2 regions of the Vibrio ostreae genome follow, and region 1 is predicted to be linked to the other one. Evidence: predicted binding sites of a transcription regulator. Region 1 holds the regulator's gene; the other holds the start of a gene.
What was found. The regulator MetJ, encoded in region 1, represses methionine synthesis genes. The targets are predictions, from matches to a motif close to TTAGACNTNTANANGTCTAA.

Region 1 (8,193 bases):
CTGGCGGCCTTGTGCCAGCACCGGCTTGATAAGATTAAGGTAGACTTCAGTTTTACCCGAGCCTGTTACGCCCTGCAGCAGATAACAGCCGAATGCCGGCTGATGGTTGACCGTTGCAATTGCGATGGCCTGCTCAGAGTTCAACTTGGGCTTATCGACCGCGGCTTCCGGCTCTGCCGGCCAAGGCCGGAACTGCGGACGCTGTTCACTGACTTCAATCCAGCCTTTGTCCTGCAGGGTGTTGAGTGTCGTACTCGACACTTCCTCATCCAGCATCACCTGATGAGGGACCGGGCCAGAAGCGACCAGATTCATCACCTTGGCCTGTTTAATCGCACGGCCAAAGCCCTGCATCAGCTGATCGCGCCCGGCGGCAGTAATGAGCCACTCTTTACTGCTGGCAAAATCAGCCGCTTTACCTTTACGCAGCGCTCCCGGCAGAGCATTAGCCAGGGTCTCGCCAAGTGGATGCTGATAAAACTGACTGCACCACTGCAGCAGGTGATACAGTTTATCCGGCCAGACTGGTTGGGTATCGAGCACGGCCTTGAGCGCTTTGAGCTGCTCACGCGGAAACTCGGACTCCTGCACCAGTGCAGTCACAATGCCGACCAGAGTCTGGCGCCCGAACGGCACAGAAACGCGGCCGCCGATAATCGGAAACAGGTGGCCGGGAATCAGGTAATCAAATTGCTTATCAAGCGGCACCGGCAGGGCAACGCGAGCAATAGTTGGGCGCATAACAATCCGTCAGCAATTAAGTCAGTTAAGGACGCCACAGTCTACTGGAAGACGGGCATAAATTCGACCCGCACATGGCGGGCAAAAGGCCGTATGCGGCACGCCGGCAGCAGTTCGGGCATCGGGTCTGGCCGTTGGCACCGCCAACCCGTCATGCTCTGAGCGGCTGTTTGCTATGGCTGGCTAAAATAACGCCGAAATCGGTTGATCCGGGCTAGCAGATTCATTACTATATCGCGCCTTAATGGTCCTCAGCAGTTTGCTGTGACCATGGCAATCGTATTATTAACGTTACGTGTGGTGTCCGGCTCAGACTCGGATGGCGACACGGCCCAATTTTTGAGGTTATCCCATGAAAGCTGGTATCCACCCAGAATACAAAGAAGTAAATGCAAGCTGCTCTTGCGGCAACACTTTCGTTTTCAAATCTACTCTAGGTAAAGAAGAAATGCACCTGGACGTATGTGACAAGTGCCACCCATTCTACACTGGTAAGCAACGTGTTGTTGACACTGGCGGCCGTGTTGATCGCTTCAACAAGCGTTTCGGCGCACTGTCAAGCAAGAAGTAATTTTTACTTTACGCGAAGATTTCAAAAAGGACGCTACGGCGTCCTTTTTTGATGCCTGCCATCTGCCCGTCCCCCCGCTCTACGACTAAAGTCTACCCTGATCACAAAACAGCTGGTCTTATCAGCCAAAAACTCACGCATTTTGTACGATTATACAGCACCCCTGCCTAGTCACTATTTCAGGCATCAACTAAAATGTGCGCCCCTTTTCCAAAAATAATAAGAGAACCTCCCCTATGTCCGACGACAATCGTCAACAATTAAGCGCGGAAGAAGCCTTCCGCCAACGTGCTCTGGATTACCACGCGCAGCCGACCCCGGGTAAAATCGCGGTCTCGATCACCAAACCGGCTGACTCAGCCACTGATCTGGCGTTAGCTTACAGCCCGGGCGTGGCAGAACCGGTACGTGAAATCGCTCAGAATGTCGATAACGTTTACAAATACACCGCCAAAGGCAACACAGTGGCGGTGATCTCAAACGGTACCGCAATCCTTGGCCTGGGTAACCTGGGGCCAATGGCCTCTAAACCGGTCATGGAAGGTAAAGCGCTGCTGTTCAAACGTTTTGCCGGCCTCGACTCCATTGATATTGAAGTAAAACACCGCACCATCGATGAGTTTATCGACACCGTCGCTAACATCGCTGACACCTTTGGCGGTATCAACCTGGAAGACATCAAAGCGCCGGACTGTTTTGAGATCGAGCGTCGCCTGATTGAACGTTGTGACGTGCCAGTGTTCCACGATGACCAGCACGGCACGGCGATCGTGACCGCAGCAGGCATGCTGAACGCGATTGAACTGCAAGGCAAAGAACTGTCTGAGTGTGTGATTGTCTGTCTGGGTGCGGGTGCCGCAGCGGTAGCGTGTATGGAACTGCTGATTAAGTGCGGTGCGATGCGTGAGAAGATTTACATGCTCGACCGTAAAGGTGTCATCCACACCCGTCGTGACGATCTGAACCAGTACAAGCAACTGTTTGCCAACAACACCGACAAACGCACCCTGGAAGATGTGATTGCCGGCGCGGATCTGTTCCTGGGTGTATCAGGCCCGAACCTGCTGTCCGCCGACGCGCTGAAGCTGATGGCTGACAAGCCTGTGGTGTTCGCCTGCTCTAACCCGGATCCGGAAATCAAACCTGAGCTGGCTCACGCGGTGCGTGACGACCTGATCATGGGCACCGGACGCAGTGACTACCCGAACCAGGTCAACAACGTGCTGTGTTTCCCGTTCATCTTCCGCGGCGCGCTGGATGTACGTGCCAGCGAAATCAATGATGAGATGAAACTGGCGGCGGTCGAAGCGATTCGTCAACTGGCGAAAGAAGAGGTGCCGGCAGCCGTACTACAAGCCGCAGGCAGTGACAGCCTGACCTACGGTCATCAATACATTATTCCTAAGCCCATGGATCCACGCCTGCTGCCCCGCGTGGCTAAGGCAGTCGCACAAGCTGCGGTTGACTCTGGTGTCGCACGGATCGAGATGCCGCATAACTATATGCAAGATTAGTAAGCAGCATGCCGGATAAACACTCCGGTGACGGAAGCGTTGATCCTTGCGGGTTAACAATGCCCTGATGCTTAAAAATGATCTGAGAGCTAACAATGCAAAAACCCTGGTCAGTAACCAGGGTTTTTTTATGCTGATGCGGTGCACAGCGACTTAGTCGTCGTATGCCTCAAACTCGATACCCATCGCCGTCATCAGCGCTTTGGCCTCGGTCGGAATATCATCCGGACGGTCTTTACGCAGGTCTTCGTCGGTTGGCAGCGGCTGACCGGTGTAAGCATGCAGAAACGCTTCACACAGCAGTTCACTGTTAGTGGCATGACGTAAATTATTGATCTGTCGACGAGTACGTTCATCCGTCAGCACTTTAAGTACCTTAAGCGGAATCGAGACAGTGATCTTTTTGACCTGCTCGTTCTTCTTCCCATGTTCCGCGTACGGGCTAATATATTCGCCGTTCCAGTCTGCCATTGCGCACCTTCGTAAATTTGAATTCGAGTTGAGTTTTTCAAAGACCTCAATTTTAGCGGGATTTACTGCCATAAGCAAAGACATATAGACGTCTAGAAGTGTTGACGTCTTCTTTTTTGAGCAGTAAAGTGTGATGTTATTCACCGGAGTGAACATTTGCTTCACCGCTCACCCCGGAATTGGATTTACACATCGCCCGGAATTGTTTGAAATCCCAATAGCAGCTATGCCAATGCTTACCATTGCCCGCTCTGTAGCCCGATTCGCTCGGTGACAGAGCTCAGGGAATCAACCATTCAGGAAACACCAGACAGGAAAGGAAACGCTCATGACCAATCGCAAGCCAGCCACCATCGCGGTTCGCACCGGTATTGAATCTGACACCCAGTACCACGCCGTTGTTCCACCCATTTATCTCTCAACCAACTATGGCTTTCCTGCATTTGGTGAAGTGCCAAAATACGACTACACCCGCTCCGGCAACCCGAACCGTGGCCTGCTAGAACAAGCCCTGTCTGAACTGGAATCCGGTGCGGATGCCGTGGTCACCAACTGCGGCACATCAGCACTGAACCTGTGGGTCTCGGCATTCCTGTCGCCGGGCGAAATCATTATCGCACCACATGACTGCTATGGCGGTACTTACCGTCTGTTCAACACCCGCGCCAAGAAAGGCGATTTCAAAGTGCTGTTTGTTGACCAGTCTGACGACGCGGCAATGGCCGCAGCTTTTGCCCAGAAGCCAAAGCTGGTGCTGCTGGAAACGCCGTCTAACCCGCTGGTACGAGTGGTGGATATTGAGAAAATCTGTCAGCAGGCGCAAGCGGTCGGTGCTCTGGTAGCGGTCGACAATACCTTTTTGACCCCTGTGTACCAAAAGCCTCTGCTGCTTGGTGCCGACTTCGTGGTGCACTCGACCACTAAATACCTCAATGGTCACTCGGATGTGATTGGCGGTGTGATCATCAGTAAAGACGCCGAACACGCCACCGAGCTGGCATGGTGGGGTAACTGCATCGGCGCCACCGGCACGCCGTTTGACAGCTACATGACTTTGCGTGGCCTGCGCACCCTGGGGGCCCGTATGCGCGTGCATGAAGAGAGCTCGCAGCAAATCCTCGCTTACCTGCAAAACCAGGAGCTGGTCAAAGTGATTTACCACCCTAGCCTGCCAAATCATCCGGGTCATGACATCGCCAAGAAACAGCAGCTTGGCTTTGGTTCCATGCTGAGCTTTGAATTCGGCGGTTCATTCGAGCAGCTGAAATATTTTGTCGGTGAACTGCAGCTGTTCTCACTGGCCGAATCGCTGGGCGGCGTGGAAAGCCTGGTATGTCATCCGGCCAGCATGACTCACCGCGCGATGGGCGAAGAAGCGCTGGCCGAAGCCGGCGTCTCTCAGCAGTTGCTGCGCCTGTCGGTGGGTCTGGAAGATGCGAGCGATCTGATTGCCGACCTCGACCAGGCCTTCACCAAAGCCAAGGAGGCCTTTTAATGTCGGTTTCACGTCAGCTGCATAAATTTGGTGGTAGCAGCCTTGCGGATCCGGAATGTTATCAACGGGTCGCGCACATTCTGCGTGACTACTCTCAGGCCGACGATCTGGTGGTGGTGTCTGCCGCCGGTAAAACCACCAACCGCCTGATTGAATTTCTTGAAGCGCTCAACAAAGATGGCCGCGCCGCGCACGAAGCGCTGCAGGCCCTGCGCCAGTTCCAGGTCCAGTTGATTGAAGGTTTGCTGGAAGGCGAAGTCGCAGACCATCTGCTGACCGAGCTGAGCGGCGAGTTCGTCGCACTGGGAGAACTGACCGCACCACTGAGCAAAGCGCAGCAAGCCGCGGTTCTCGGCCACGGCGAACTCTGGTCTGCCCGCCTGCTGGCAGCGCTGCTTAACCAGCAAAAATTGCCGGCAGTGGCTCAGGACGCACGTGCGTTTCTGCGCGCCGAAACCGGCACTCAGCCGGAAGTCGATCGCGCCCGCTCTTACCCGTTACTGAAAGCAGTCCTGGCCCAGCATGCTCATCACCGGGTGATCATCACCGGCTTTATGGCCCGCAACGAGCAAGGCGAAACCGTATTGCTCGGCCGCAACGGTTCTGACTACTCAGCCACCGTGATCGGTGCCCTGGCCGATGCCGAACGCGTCACCATCTGGAGTGATGTGGCCGGCGTGTACAGCGCTGACCCGCGTCTGGTGTCGGAGGCCTGTCTGCTGCCACTGCTGCGCCTGGATGAAGCCAATGAACTGGCCCGTCTGGCCGCTCCTGTGCTGCACAGCCGCACCTTACAACCCGTCGCACAGAGCGCGATGGAGCTGCAGCTGCGTTGCAGCTACCAGCCTGAGTCGGGGTCGACCCGGATTGAACGTGTGCTGGCCTCTGGTCGCGGCGCCAAAATCATCACGTCACTCGATGAAGTGCTGCTGCTGGAACTGGCCTTTGGCCAGGGTCACGACTTTGCCCGTGCTCAGGCCGAAGTGCTGGAAAAACTCAAACGCGCTCAGCTCGAGCCGCTGGCGTTTGAGCTGCAGGCCGATCAGCACTGCCTGCGTCTGGCTTACACCACAGAGATCGCTTCCGGCGCGCTTTCCTTGCTGCAGGATGTGGCGATTGAAGCCGAGATTCGCCTCAAGGAAGGCTTCGCTCTGGTCGGCGCTGTCGGCGCAGGTGTCACCAAAAATGCCCAGCACAGCTACGGCTTTTTCCAGCAGCTGAAAAATGCGCCGGTCGAATTTATCAGCGAAGCCGAATCCGAGCTGAGCCTGGTTGCGGTACTGCGTCAGTGTGATGTGAATCCTCTGGTGACCGGTCTGCATACCCAGTTGTTCCAGGCCCAGAAACGGGTCGGACTGGCGCTGTGCGGCAAGGGCAACATCGGCTCAAGCTGGCTGAAACTGTTCGCTGAACAAAAAGACGATCTGGAAAAACGCTACGGCATGCACTTCGAGCTGGTGGCCGTGATCGACAGCCAGGCGTATCTGTTTAAACCGCAGGGTATTGATGCAGCCTCAGTACTGAGCAGCTACGCCGATGAAGCGCAGCCTAATGACGGCCATACCTGGCTTAAACAGTTGGGCGCCATCCAGGGCTTTGATGAAGTGATTGTGCTCGATGTCACCGCCAGCGCCGACGTTGCCAGCCTGTATCCGCAAATCGCCGAACAGGGCATGCACCTGATCTCTGCCAACAAAGTGGCAGGCTCGGCTGCAGGAGATTACTACTACCAGGTTAAAGATGCCTTCGCCAAGATCAGCCGTCACTGGCTATACAACGCCACAGTAGGTGCCGGCCTGCCGATTAACCACACGGTCCGTGACCTGCGTGAGAGCGGCGACGAAATCACCGCCCTGTCGGGCATTTTCTCCGGCACTCTGTCCTGGTTGTTCCAGCAGTATGACGGCAATGTGCCGTTCAGCGAACTGGTTGATCTGGCCTGGCAGCAAGGCCTGACTGAACCGGACCCACGTCATGACCTAGACGGCTCAGACGTGATGCGCAAACTGGTGATTCTGGCGCGCGAATCTGGCCTGGACATCGAACCGGACAGCGTCAAAGTCGAGTCACTGGTGCCGGCCGAACTGCAGGATTTGTCGCTGGATGATTTCCTGGATCGCAGCCAGTTGCTCAACGAGCGTCTGGCCGAGCGTCTGGCCCGCGCCCAGAAGCAGGACAAGGTGCTGCGTTACGTTGCGCGTCTGGAAAAAGACGGCAAAGCCACGGTCGGAGTCGAAGCGCTGGATAAAGAGCATCCGCTCGCCAACCTGCTGCCGTGTGACAACATCTTCGCCATCGAGAGTAAATGGTACCGCGATAATCCGCTGGTGATTCGTGGCCCGGGGGCCGGACGCGAAGTCACCGCCGGTGCGATCCAATCCGATCTCAACCGTTTGGCGGGCCAGCTGTAATCAACACTATGCTACAAACGATGGCAGCTAAAGATAACGGCGGCTAAAAACGACGACTGATAACAAACGTACAAAGCTCGCCTGTTTGGCGAGCTTTTTTACTATTATTCTAGAGAAACATCCATCGACAGGATAAACGTCGAATATCACCGTCAGACACGTCAATGATGTGCAATTGCTGACATTATTGTTGAAATAAGCTCACGTTCAACATGAAAAAAGTTCATATTTACAATGTTGACATTAAAATGTATTCAAGACATTCTGTAGCCATATAGACGTCTAAACGTCAGTTTCAATTTAGTGTTCGCGTTGTGGCCGCCGTATGCCACAAGGAGAGGAAAATGGGATACACGCACGCCAGTCATATCGATGCTCTGAATCAGAACATCGCTGATATTTCAGACATCAACGTTTCATTTGAGTTTTTCCCGCCGAGCACACCGCAAATGGAAGAGACGCTGTGGAATTCGGTTCACCGTCTGAAAACCCTGCAACCGAAATTTGTTTCGGTGACTTACGGCGCGAACTCCGGTGAACGTGACCGTACCCACTCCATCATTAAAGCGATCAAAGACCAGACCGGTCTGGTCGCGGCCCCCCACCTGACCTGTATTGATGCGTCACGTGAAGAGCTGATTCAAATTGCTGACGACTACTGGAACAACGGCATCCAGAATATCGTCGCCCTGCGTGGTGACATTCCTAAAGGCGGCGGCAAACCAGATATGTACGCGTCTGATCTGGTCGCATTGCTTAAATCCCGCCACGACTTTGATCTGTCAGTGGCCGCTTTCCCGGAAGTTCACCCGGAAGCCAAGAGCGCGCAATCTGACCTGCTTAACCTGAAACGCAAAGTCGATGCCGGTGCTAACCGTGCCATCACCCAGTTCTTCTTTGATGTCGAAAGCTACCTGCGTTTTCGTGACCGCTGCGTATCGGCCGGTATCGATGTAGAAATCGTTCCGGGTATCCTGCCGGTGTCTAACT
Region 2 (8,193 bases), on a different replicon from region 1:
GGTTTACTCGGACAGGAAGGGGAAGGATTTACCTTCGCCATGAAAGGGCTGGATGGCGGGCGGATTAACATCGCGACCTGCTCCGTCGGCACCGCACAACAGGCACTCAATCAGGCCACACAGTATATGCAGGAGCGCAAACAGTTTGGTCAGTCACTGGCTCAGTTTCAGGGGCTGCAGTTTAAGCTGGCTGATATGGCAACCGAGTTAGTAGCGGCGCGCCAACTGGTGCGCTATGCCGCCAGTAAACTGGATCTCGGGGACAGGGAAGCGACCACTTACTGCGCAATGGCGAAACGATTTGCTACCGACGTTGGTTTTCAGGTGTGTGATGCGGCGCTGCAACTATATGGCGGCTATGGTTACATCCGTGAATATCCGCTCGAACGCCATTTTCGTGACGTGCGTGTACATCAGATCCTGGAAGGGACCAATGAGATTATGCGTCTTATCATCGCGCGGCGGTTACTCAGTGAAGGGTGTGCGATTTGGTAGCGGGAAAGAGCAATTTACGGAGCGATTATGGCTGAAAACATTAATTCGGTAACGCCCATTGAGGTTGAAGTACGTCAGCATGTAGCGGTGGTTACCATGAACAACCCGCCTGCCAATACTTGGACAGAACAGAGTCTGGTGCAACTGAAAGGGCTGGTGGAGTCACTCAATAATGACAAAGATATTTATGCCCTGGTACTGACCGGGGAGGGCGACAAGTTTTTCTCGGCCGGAGCTGATCTCAAGCTGTTTGCCGATGGCAATAAGGCCACAGCTCACACCATGGCGCGCGTGTTTGGCGAAGCGTTTGAAACCCTGAGTACGTTTCGTGGGGTGTCGATCGCTGCCATTAACGGCTATGCGATGGGCGGTGGTCTGGAGGTCGCGCTGGCATGCGATATTCGGGTTGCAGAGCGGCAAGCTGTTTTAGCGTTACCTGAAGCCAAAGTCGGTTTACTGCCCTGTGCTGGCGGAACGCAGAATCTTACCGCTCTGGTCGGTGAAGGCTGGGCGAAGCGGATGATTTTATGTGGTGAGCAGATCGCAGCAGAGCAGGGGCGGCAGATAGGTTTGGTGGAAGAGGTGGTAGAAAAAGGACAGGCGCTGACTTGCGCGCTTGAGATGGCGCAGAACGTGGAAAATCAGTCACCGTCTTCCGTGGCTGCCTGCAAGCGACTCATTCAGCAGACTCGTTATGCGACTCACCAGCAAGGTTTGATCAAAGAACGCGAATACTTCCTCAACCTGTTCGATACTGAAGATCAGACCGAAGGCGTGCAGGCGTTTCTGCAAAAACGCAAACCGCACTGGAAAAACCGTTAGGTCAGAAGATAAACATCAATGTGAGGAGGAGATATGACTGACCGTGTCAGCTTTCAGGAGCTGAGGTGCCGGGATAATGTCCATAAAATTGGCGTCGCGACATTAGACAATCCGGCTTCGCTCAATGCTCTGAGTTATAACATGCTGGCCTTGCTGTTTGACCAGCTTTTACGGTGGCAACACGATGATAATCTGGTGTGTATTTTACTTGAAGGTGGTGGAGAAAAAGCGTTTTGTGCTGGTGGCGATGTCCGCACTATGCACAATGTCATGCGTGATAAAAGTGATGAAGAGATTCAGGCGTTCTGCACCGAATACTTTTCACTTGAGTACCAGTGTGACTATTTGATCCACACCTATACCAAACCGATCATCGCGTGGGGAGATGGGATTGTTATGGGTGGCGGAATGGGACTGTTCATGGGATGCAGTCACAAGGTCGTCACCCCGCGCAGCCGTCTGGCCATGCCGGAAATCAGTATCGGCCTGTATCCTGATGTGGGTGGCACCTGGTTCCTGAACCGTTTAGCACCGGGCATTGGCCTGTTTCTGGGCCTGACCGGCGCGTCGGTCAATGCCTTTGATGCTATTGATATTCGCATGGCCGATTACTTACTGCATTACCAGGACCGTTCGCCTTTGCTGTCGGTGCTGCAGGCTCTGGACTGGCAGGGAAATCACCTGGCACAGGTCAGCCGGGTACTCGATGAACTGGTGGCAAAGGATGGTGATGACGGGGTCAGTAGCCAGCTACTGCCTTATCTGGCTAAAATCCAATCGGCAACTAAAGCCGATACTCTGACTCAGGTGTGCGAACAGATACTCGCAATCGAAGGGCAGGACAAATGGATTGATACCGCCCGGCGTAACCTTGCGGCTGGTAGTCCGATCTCGGCCCATATCTGTTACCGCCAGATTACCCAATGCCAGCAACTGAGTCTGGCCGATTGCTTTAGGCTTGAGCTGAGTTTATCGGTGCGCAGTGGTTTGTTGGGCGAGTTTCAGGAAGGCGTCCGGGCACGTCTTATCGATAAAGATGGAGAACCCCACTGGACATTCAAAAGTGTCGCCAGCGTGGACGATGCGGTGATAGACCAGCTCTTCACCTCGTTATGGCCGGACGAAATTCATCCACTGGCAAGTTTAGAACAGGTGCATCAGTCAATTCCACCTCAAGGAGGCGTGGCATGAAGACGATAGCGTTTATCGGACTGGGTAACATGGGTTCTCCCATGGCAGAAAATTTGATCAAATCAGGCCTCGCCCTGCAGGTGTTTGATCTCAATCGCGAAGCTGTGAAACGGCTGCAACCGCTGGGTGCTAAGGTGGCTGATTCTGTTGAGGAAGTGGTTCAGGGCGCTGATACGGTGATTACGATGCTGCCTGCCGGCGTGCATGTCCGGGCGGTGTATCTGGGCGATCATTCCGGGGCGGTGGGTCTGTTGAATCTGGTTAAGCCCGGCACGTTTCTGATTGATTCTTCCACCATAGACCCTGAGTCGGCACGGATTGTTGCCGAGCAGGCAACCAATAAACAGCTGGATTTTGTGGATGCGCCGGTATCGGGTGGCGTGGCAGGGGCTCAGGCCGGAACGCTGACCTTTATTGTCGGCGGGACAGATACGGCATTTAAACAAGCCCGGCAGGTTCTGCAACACATGGGGAAAAACATTTTCCATGCTGGTAAAGCCGGTGACGGCCAGATGGCGAAAATATGCAATAACCTGATGTTGGGTATTTTGATGTCCGGAACGTGTGAAGCTCTCAATTTAGGCATCGACAACGGACTTGATCCTGAAGTGTTGTCTAACATTATGCTGCAAAGTTCAGGCAGAAACTGGGCCCTGGAATTATATAATCCGTGTCCCGGTGTAATGGAAAATGTGCCAGCCAGCCATGATTACAAACCGGGCTTTATGAGTCAGTTGATGCAAAAGGATCTTGGTCTGGGTATTGATGCCGCTCTGAAAAGCCAGTCATCGATTCCGATGGGTTCGCTGGCACGTAATCTTTATGCCTATCACAATGCGAATGGCAACCAGGAACGGGATTTTTCCAGTCTGTTTGAGTTCTATCGTTCCCGGGGCTGACAGGCAGAGATCAACAGGAGGCTGCAAATGAATCTCAAAGAGAGTGTGATAGCAATTACGGGTGCAGGCCAGGGGCTGGGGCAGATGATGGCGGTCACGCTTGCTCAGGCGGGGGCTGATCTCGCCTTAATCGATACTAATGAAGCGGCTTTGATAGACACTCAGAGGCAGTGTCATATGCTCAGTGCTAAAGCGATTTATTATGTAGCGGATGTCACCAATGAAGCGCAGGTAGTCGACGCATTTCACGACATTGTGGTTGATTTTGGCCAGCTAGACGGTTTGATTAATAACGCCGGCATATTGCGGGATGGTCTGCTGGTCAAAGTGAAAGATGGCGTGGTCAGTAAAATGTCACTCGAGCAGTTTGATAGTGTGATGAACGTGAACGTTACCGGAACCTTTCTGTGTGGACGCGAAGCGGCAGTGAAAATGATCGAAACCAGCAGTAAAGGGGTGATCATCAATATCTCCAGTGTCTCGCGGGCCGGCAACATGGGCCAGACGAATTATTCAGCTTCTAAAGCTGCTGTCGCAACAATGGCGACCTGCTGGGCGAAAGAGCTGGCTCGCTATGGTATTCGGGCTGCCGCGATCGCTCCAGGTATCGTTCATACTGCGATGGCAGACCAGATGAAACCAGAGGCGGTAGAACGTCTTAAAGAAATGGTGCCTTTAGGGCGGATGGGAGAGCCGGTCGAAATTGCCCAGGCGGTGAAATATATACTGCAGAATGACTACTTTACTGGCCGGGTGCTGGAAGTGGACGGTGGCCTGCGCATGTGATTTTTATTGTGCAATACCGTTGAGGTATCAAAAAGCGTCAGTGAATCCACTGACGCTTTTTTTATCACGGCTTGCCTTTTTGTCGCAGCTTATCTTTTGCAGTATTAGGCCGCGCCCAGTGACTGATTTTGCTGTTCGACCAGGCCAGCAAAGTTCACCAGCACCTGTCTGGCATGATGGGTCTCTTTCACTGCCGCTTGCTTGCGTTCATAATCATCAGGTAATTCATGCTGCAAGCCGGCTAACGACAGCTTCATTACTTGCGGGGTAAACTCCGGGTGGAATTGCACGCCCCAGCAACATTCACCGACCCGATAGGCATGATGAGGTTCAAAGTCGCTGCTTGCCAGATGGACGGCATTTTCAGGTAAGGACAGTACCGATTGATAATGGACCGCCTGCGCGTCGAACTGTGCTGGCAGATCGCTAAAGATAGGATCCTGCGCTGCATCCGGCTGTTTGTTGATGGCTATCGTACCGATTTCCAGTCCGTTTGGATGGTAACCGACTTTGCCGCCTAACGCCTGAGCAATCAGTTGGTGACCAAAACAGATCCCGAGCAGCGGAATACTACGTTCAACCAGATCCACGATTTCCCGTGACAGGCGCAGCATCCAGTCTTCTTTGTCAGACGCCATCGCCAAAGAGCCCATGATGATCACGCCTGCCAGATGGTCGGAGTGTGGCAGTGGTTGATTAATACCGTCGTGAAACTCAATTATGGCCGCCTGATTGGCCGGTATCGGATGGCGATGTGCCTCAATGACGTTTTTAGCCCATTGCTCAAATTTACCGAACGTATCTAATTGTGGTTTAGGTGGCAATCCCACATTAACGATTAATAACTTTTTCATGGCGCTCCTTGTGATTCATATTCATCCTTGAACATAATTTCAATCTAGAGAAATATTCTCCTCACTGCAACGAGAATTTGTTGCGTCATAAGATGTGAACCAGCACCAAAATTGGGCAAAAGAGGGAGCAATGATTGAAGCGTTGAGAAAGAAAGATTGCGCTTGCATAAAAAAATGGCCCGCGTAGTATAGAGGTTTAGATGGCTAAACGTCTGTAACCTACAGCATACGGAGAGAGTAATGAAAGGACTTAAGCGAGTCGGTCAATGGGCACTGGCTGCGGCATTGGTAGCAGGTTTGGCGGCCTGTGGTCAGAAAGAACATACTGAAATAAAAGTGGGTGCAACCGTTGGTCCTCATGCTCAGGTCGCTGAAGCGGTCGCCAAAGAAGCGGCGAAGCAGGGCTTAAACGTTAAAGTGGTCGAATTTTCTGACTACATTACGCCGAATGCGGCGCTGGAAGATGGCAGCATTGATCTCAACAGTTACCAGCATCAGCCTTTTCTCGATAACTACAACAGCAGCCACGATTCCCACCTGGTCTCAATTGGTCAGTCAATCCTGATGCGAATGGGAGTATATTCTAATAAGTACCACTCGCTGGATGAGTTACCACAAGGCGCCCGCATTGCGATTCCAAATGATCCGACCAATGGCGGACGTGGTTTGTTGCTGTTTGCTGATAGCAACCTGATTACCTTACGTGAAGGGGCTGGATTTAAGGCGACTCTGAACGATGTGGTTGAGAATCCGAAGGACTTTCAGTTTGTTGAAGTGGATGCCGCTCAGTTGCCACGCACTCTGGATGATGTCGATGCTGCGGCAATTACGATGAACTATGTCATGTCAGCCGGGCTGGATCCGAAAAAGCAGGGGATTTATCTGGAATCCAAGCAGGCACCTCTGGCGGTGATGGTAATTGCGGCGCGCGAGCAGGACAAAGACAACGAAGATTATAAAAAGTTCGTCCAGATTTATCAGTCTGAAGGCATCCGTGAATATATGCAGCAAGCCTTTAAAGGCACAATTGAGCCCGCTTTTTAAGGAGTTAGGGCTGACAACTCAACCGCTGTGGTTATCCATAGCGGTTTTTTATTTTTCCCGGTCTGGGAAATGGATCTCAGAATGACGAAACCTGAAAAATGCTGACTTGAGTCATGGTTACAGGCTGCTACATTTACTATTGTGCGGCTCAAAAAGTGCGCACCTTATTTGTGTGACCAACCAACTTAACGAGGTTTCTATGCTAGGCGAAAATCACTCTTTAGCGCATGAGTATCCAGAACATATGGACACCATTTCCCAGTTAAGCGCGAGCGATGATACGTTTGCAGAAAATGCGTCAAATTACGATGCACTAGACAGAGAAATTAGAAAGTTAGAACTGCGAGGTGCACCGATTGATGATCACAACATGAATTCGATGAAGCTCAACCGGGCAGAGCTGAAAGATTGGCTCCATTCCCGAATCATGAACGTCTGAAACCCGGCGACAATCATCGGTTGGTAACCACAATACCAGCCCGCCAAACAGCCACCCTATGGGTGGTTGTTTGTTATCTGCGCTTTATACTGGTTTTATGCATCATTGCCGGTACACGCCTCAGCGCGCTGATGGTAAACTGCGGCTCTGTTTTATTGAGTAGCTAAAGGTAATCTCATGAACCCAATTATTGCGCTGTTGAAAGAGAACAACATCAGTGATCAGCAAATTCGCGAAGTGTTTCAGGCTCTGACCCAAAATCCTCTGATGGCGATGGCCACCATCAGCCAACTTGGTCTACCGCAGGAAAAACTGCAACTGCTGATGGGCCAGGTGATGCAAAACCCGGCTTTGATTAAAGAAGCGGTAGAAGAACTTGGACTGGACTTCGCTAAAGTTGAAGAAGCAAAAGCGAAACTACAACAATAAAGGTTGTCGTCAGTTCACAGTGAACCAGGCATTGCGTAGCTAAGACTCTACTCAACGCCTGGTTTTAATAACAGCTGAGTGTTTTAATAACAACTAAGTGTTTTAACCACAACTAAGTGATGGAAAGGCTGCATGAGGCAGCCTTTTTAATCAGTATGATGCTTCGATTCACCCATAATCTCGGCGTATCGTTAAGCTGTCGCCTGTTAGAGGCTACCGTCCTTTGAAGAACCGGTTGTAAACCAGCAACAAGACAATCGCACCGAGGGTCGCCGTCAATATACTGCCCAGATTAAAACCATTGGCGCCACCAAAACCCAGCACGCCGCCGATAAGTCCGCCGACAAAGGCACCACCGATACCTAACAACATTGTGGCTATCCAACCGCCGCCATCTCGTCCCGGCATCAGCCATTTTGCCAAAGCACCTGCAATTAAACCCAGAATGATCCACGCGATGATACCCATATGCACTCCTTATGTTGTTTTGTGTAAGCATAGTCTATGAGTGTCATAGTAAAATGGGCGCATGACAATTTTTGGTCAGCGTCCTTACTGACTGACATAACGCGAAGACGCGAGGAAAGACTGGTGGATATGGGCTAGCATCATGTCCGAGGCTTCATGGGTCATACCTTTGATGACCGATTTGACGATTTCACCGTGCTCAACAAAAGACGAGCGCGCGCGATCGGCCAGTTTGAACTGCGCCCTGCGATAAGGGGCAACCTTAGCTCTGGCGCTGAGCACGGCTTCTTCCACATAACGGTTATGACAGCCATGGAACAGGGCCTCATGCAGTTTGATATTGGCTTTGTCATAGGCATCAATATTACCCGAGGTGACATGCTTATGGCTGTCAAGGTGGATGGCGAGCAGCTCTTCGCGTTCTTGCTGAGTCATCTTGACCGCAGCAAGTCGTACACACAGTGTTTCCATCTCGGCAACGTATTCAAACATTTCTGCCAGGCGGGATACAGGTACGGCACTGACAAACACTCCGCGCCGATGACGATGTTCAACCAGGCCACTGGCGGTAAGCTGTTTCAGCGCCTCACGGACCGGAGTCCGCGAGACCTGGAAACGCTGCGCAAGCTGAGCCTCATCAAGGCGAGTACCTGCGGCAATCACTCCCGCCAGAATATCGTCGGAGAGCGCAATCCGGATACTGTCCGCCAGAGGCACCGACGGGTCAGAGACCAGTGATGCCGACAGTGAATTAGGGTGTTCAGAC

Region 2: a site for MetJ is predicted at 5,236-5,255, ahead of KNV97_RS00595 (MetQ/NlpA family ABC transporter substrate-binding protein). Genes of this name have one in related genera too.

What each region holds. Positions count from the first base shown of each region.
Region 1 covers NZ_CP076643.1:2,991,626-2,999,818, reverse strand. The annotation lists gene priA (primosomal protein N') at 1-741, opposite strand, end outside; gene rpmE (50S ribosomal protein L31) at 1,094-1,312, shown strand; gene KNV97_RS19920 (malic enzyme-like NAD(P)-binding protein) at 1,549-2,826, shown strand; gene metJ (met regulon transcriptional regulator MetJ) at 2,980-3,297, opposite strand; gene KNV97_RS19910 (O-succinylhomoserine (thiol)-lyase) at 3,626-4,792, shown strand; gene KNV97_RS19905 (bifunctional aspartate kinase/homoserine dehydrogenase II) at 4,792-7,203, shown strand; gene metF (methylenetetrahydrofolate reductase) at 7,548-8,193, shown strand, end outside.
Region 2 covers NZ_CP076642.1:128,354-136,546, forward strand. The annotation lists gene KNV97_RS00565 (acyl-CoA dehydrogenase family protein) at 1-495, shown strand, start outside; gene KNV97_RS00570 (enoyl-CoA hydratase) at 523-1,317, shown strand; gene KNV97_RS00575 (enoyl-CoA hydratase/isomerase family protein) at 1,351-2,508, shown strand; gene mmsB (3-hydroxyisobutyrate dehydrogenase) at 2,505-3,407, shown strand; gene KNV97_RS00585 (SDR family oxidoreductase) at 3,435-4,193, shown strand; gene KNV97_RS00590 (glutamine amidotransferase) at 4,298-5,047, opposite strand; gene KNV97_RS00595 (MetQ/NlpA family ABC transporter substrate-binding protein) at 5,288-6,091, shown strand; gene KNV97_RS00600 (YdcH family protein) at 6,291-6,530, shown strand; gene KNV97_RS00605 (DUF2999 family protein) at 6,708-6,959, shown strand; gene KNV97_RS00610 (GlsB/YeaQ/YmgE family stress response membrane protein) at 7,173-7,427, opposite strand; gene KNV97_RS00615 (GntR family transcriptional regulator) at 7,512-8,193, opposite strand, start outside.